Regions from separate parts of the Micrococcus sp. KRD070 genome, predicted to be linked through region 1. Evidence: predicted binding sites of a transcription regulator. Region 1 holds the regulator's gene; the other holds the start of a gene.

Region 1 (2,197 bases):
CTCGAGCCCGTTGAGCTCGTCGATCGTGGCGATCACCTCGTAGACGTCCGCCTCCGGCGCCACCGTGGTGGCGATGGTCCACAGGCTGTCCCCGGGCATGACCGTGACGGACTGGGTGGCGGGTCCCGCGGTGTCCGCGGACACCGCGGCGGGCGACAGCAGCACACCCAGGAAGAAGGCGGCCGCCAGCGTGGCGGCCACGGCCGCGGCGATCACGGGGATCCCTCGCAGGACGAGGCGGCCGCGGCGGGTCAGACGGATGGTGGCCGGACGCGGCCGCGCCGTCGCGGGCGAACCGGCGAACTGGGCGGTGGTGAGCGTCATGGTGTCCTCCTCCGGGGCGGATGCCCTCCAGGCTATCGAACATCTGTTCGAATCCGTTCGAATCCCTTTCTAGCACAGGTGTTCGAGACACGCCACGAACAAATCGAACATATCTTTGAAGGAGAGGCGGCTCTCCTCTAGGCTCGAGGCGATGCACGGACGCCCCGGAACGCCCCCGGGGATCGCCAGGACACAGGCAACCAGCGGGGGCGGACACGGTAAGCGTCCGGACGGCAGCCGGACGCCGGAACACGAGGCCGGCCACCATCACCCCCGGGAGAACGGACGGCAGCCATGAGCACCACCGACGATCAGCCGGCGGCGCGCGCGCCGCTCACCGACCGCCAGCGGCGGATCGTGCAGACCATCCGGGACGCGATCGCCGACCACGGCTACCCGCCCTCCATGCGCGAGATCGGCGATGCCGCGGGCCTGGCCTCGCTCTCCTCCGTCACGCACCAGCTGGGCCGTCTCGAGCGGCACGGCTACATCCGGCGCGACCCCGGACGCCCGCGTGCCCTCGAGGTGCTGCTCGACGTGGACGGCACCCCGCTGGGCGACGCCGCCTCCCCCGCCGCTGCGCCGTCGTCGCGGGTCACCGCGATCCCCGCGTGGCACACCGGCGCAGACGAGGCGGACAGCGTGCCGGTCCCCTGGGTCGGCCGCATCGCGGCGGGCGGCCCGGTCCTGGCTGAGCAGCAGGTCGAGGACGTCATGGCGATCCCGCGACGCCTTACGGGCGAGGGCGAGCTGTTCATGCTGCGCGTCACGGGCGACTCGATGGTGGACGCCGCGATCTGCGACGGCGACTGGGTGGTGGTGCGCCGGCAGGAGACGGCGGAGAACGGCGACATCGTCGCGGCCCTGCTCGACGACGAGGCCACCGTGAAGACCTTCCGCCGCCGCGACGGGCACACCTGGCTCCTCCCCCAGAACACGGCCTACGAGCCCATCCTCGGCGATCACGCCACCGTGATGGGGCGCGTCGTCACGGTCCTGCGCTCACTCTGACCCGCTCCCTCCGACCGGGCCGACGGCCCGAGGCCGAGCGAGGTCAATCGCCCGAGGCGAGCCGTGCCAGCACCCCGCGGACGACGTCGCGGTCCGTGGTGCGCCAGAAGTCCGGCAGGGCGCTCGTGATGTAGCCGCCGTACCGCTCGGTGGCCAGGCGGGGGTCCAGCACGGCCACCACGCCGCGGTCCGTCACGGAGCGCACGAGGCGCCCGGCGCCCTGGGCCATGCGCACGGCCGCATGCGTGGCGGAGATCCGCATGAACCCGTTGCCGCCGTGCCGGGCGACGTCCCGGGTGCGGGCCTGGGAGAGCGGGTCGTCCGGCCGCGGGAACGGGATGCGGTCGATCACCACGAGCCGCAGCGAGTTCCCCGGCACGTCCACGCCCTGCCACAGGCTCATGGTCCCGAACAGGGACGTGTCCGGCTCCTCGGAGAACTGGCGCACGAGGGCGGAGAGGGTCGCGTCCCCCTGGCACAGGATCGTGGTCTTCGGCCCGAGCCGACGGCGCATCTCGGCGGCGGCGTCCTCGGCCGCCCGGCGCGAGGAGAACAGGCCGAGGGCCCCGCCCCGCGACGCCCTCAGGAGCGCCTCGAGCTCATCCAGGGACTCGGGCGAGGCCGTCCGGCCGGGCCGGGGCAGGTGCCGGGCCACGTAGAGCACCCCCTGACGCGGGTAGTCGAAGGGGCTGCCGACGTCGAGGGCCTCGAACTTCGGGGCGTCCGGGCCGGCCAGGCCCACGTCGCCGGCCACCGAGTCGAACCGGCGCTCCCCCGAGCCCACGGTGAGCGTGGCGGAGGTGAGCACCGTCGTCGCCTTGCCGAACAGGCCCTCCCGCAGCTTGCCGGCCACCGAGAGCGG
Region 2 (2,197 bases), on a different contig from region 1:
CCAAGTAGGCGATGTGCTGGAACCAGTTCATGTCGATGTCGCCGTTGTCCAGCGCCGGGTTCGGCTGCGTGTACTCGGTGAAGTTGCGGATCTCGACGTCGATGCCGTGCTTCTCCTTCGCGAGCTTCACCAGGGCGCGGTGCGACTCGTTCTCGGACACGACGCCGATGCGCACGGTCTGGGCGCCGTCGTCGCTCTTCTCCTCGGCCTGCGAGTTGCAGGCGGTCAGGGCGAACGCGCCGACGGCGGCCAGGGACAGGCCGGCGAAGGAGCGGCGGGAGATGTTCGAGGGGGTCGTCATGGGGTTCTCCTTGGAGGACGGTGCGACGTCGCCGGCGCGGGTGGGCACGGCGGGTGCGGAACGGTGCGGGGTGGGCCGTGCGGGTGGGTGACGACGTCGGCGTGGGGGCTGCCTGCGGGCAGGGCCGCCTTCCAGCGGTGCAGGGCGGCGAGGCCGGCCGCGTACCGGCGGCGGGCCAGGTGGCGGCCGACGTCCGAGTCCGGGCCGAGGAGGACGAACAGCTCGGGGGTGGACGGGTTGTCCCGGTTGGCGGCGGTGGGGACTCGGCCGGCCGCCGCGGCGGCGAGCTCGGCGACGCTGGCCCAGGGGCTGCCGCCTGCCGCTCCCCCGGTGGTGCGGGCGTGGGCGGCGGAGACGAGCTCGCACAGGGAGCGGTAGCCGGAGCCGTGGCAGCCTCCTCGGGCGAGCACGACCACGCGGCCGGCGTCCTCGTCCTCGCTCCACCGGACGGCCAGGTCCACGCCCACGATCGGGGTGATGCCGTGGCGCAGGCAGGCGCCCACGTGCTTGGCCATGCCGTAGAGCCCGTCCCGGTCGGTGCAGGCCAGCAGGTCCATGTCCGCGGCCGCGGCGGCGGCCACGAGGTCCTCGGGCCAGCTGACCCCATGGTGGGCGCTGAACGCGGAGGCGACGTGCAGGTGGGCGAAGGGTGCGGCGGTGCGTCCGGCCGCGGCGGCCTGGCTCATGCCGACCGCCTCAGGTCCTGGGCGTGCTCGTGGACGCGCACGAGCCGCCACCGGCCGGAGTCCAGGTGGTGGGCGACGTCGAGGGTCTGCAGGGGCGCGGCGCCGGCCCGGGCCAGGCGGACCTGCAGCCGCCACATCTCGTGGTCGACGAGACCGGCGCCGCGGCCCTTCTCCGCGCGGACCTCCTCCGCCCACCAGCGGCGCCGCTCGAACCAGCGCACGGGGCGCTCTGCGAGGACGTAGTCCCGCCCGTTCCAGCGCAGCCCCTGCGGGGTGCCGTCTGCCCCGCACTCCACCGCCACCGACTGTGTGAGGACTCCCATTCTGCTTCTCTCCCTGTGCACTGCTGACCGGACCGACGACGGGGTGCCGTCGGGCGATGGGAGCGCGGCCCGTCCGGCGGACCGGACGCGGGGAAGAAGTGGGAAGGTGGGGCCGCACCCCCGATCGTACTCGAACATGTGTTCGAATGCGATGAGTGCGAAGGTAGGGTGGCCGCCGGACACGTTAAGGACGCATCGCCCCGAGACGAGCGAGGCCGGGAACGCCCTTTTCGTGAGACCGGCTGGCCGAGTCCTGGCCGGGGACCTCGAATCCGACCCTGGAGCGCACATGCACGAGAAAATCGTCTCTTGGGCCGGAAGAAGTGCGTCGGCACGGCCCTGTGGACAATGCGAGCAGGACCACAATCCGTCTGCGTATACTCCGAACCAACCGGGCCTCGCATGCCACGGGCACCGCGCTGCGGGATCAGCGCGGGAGGCGCGGACACACGACGGACGTCCAGTTGGAGGGGAAATGTCTCTCACCGCACCCGGGCGCGCCCTGCGCCGCCACCGATTCGCCCAGGCCGGCACGCTCAGCGTGGCCTTGGCGCTCGCACTGACCGCCTGCGGCGGGCAGTCCGAGCCCGCCGAGTCGTCGACGACGTCGCCCTCGTCCGCCAAGCCCGCCGTCGAGACGTCCGCGCCCGCGAGCACGAGCGAGACCGCGAGCACGAGCGAGACCGCGGGCGTCAGCTCATCCCCCATGGCCACGGAGAGCGGGTCCGGCGAATACGTGCCCGCGTCTGCCGACGGTCCCGCTCAGAACGTGCCCAAGCCGGAGATGCCCGCCGCCATGAAGGAAGAGACCAAGGAGGGCGCCGAGGCGGCGATTCGCTATTTCTGGGACGTGCACTACTACGCCGAGCAGACCGGAGACACGGAAC

What was found. Region 1 encodes LexA, which represses DNA repair genes until DNA is damaged. Its sites were predicted from a motif close to TCGAACANNTGTTCGA; they were not measured.
Region 2: J1M38_RS00180 (DUF6504 family protein) is a predicted target of LexA. The motif match lies at 1,441-1,456, and genes of this name have one in related genera.

What each region holds. Positions count from the first base shown of each region.
Region 1 is NZ_JABFNH010000022.1:276,604-278,800, forward strand. Features, by position in the region: gene J1M38_RS08960 (LysM peptidoglycan-binding domain-containing protein) at 1-324, opposite strand, end outside; gene lexA (transcriptional repressor LexA) at 619-1,335, shown strand; gene J1M38_RS08970 (ATP-dependent DNA helicase) at 1,379-2,197, opposite strand, start outside.
Region 2 is NZ_JABFNH010000001.1:34,091-36,287, forward strand. Features, by position in the region: gene J1M38_RS00170 (MetQ/NlpA family ABC transporter substrate-binding protein) at 1-301, opposite strand, end outside; gene J1M38_RS00175 (PHP domain-containing protein) at 298-987, opposite strand; gene J1M38_RS00180 (DUF6504 family protein) at 984-1,310, opposite strand; gene J1M38_RS00185 (DUF6318 family protein) at 1,786-2,197, shown strand, end outside.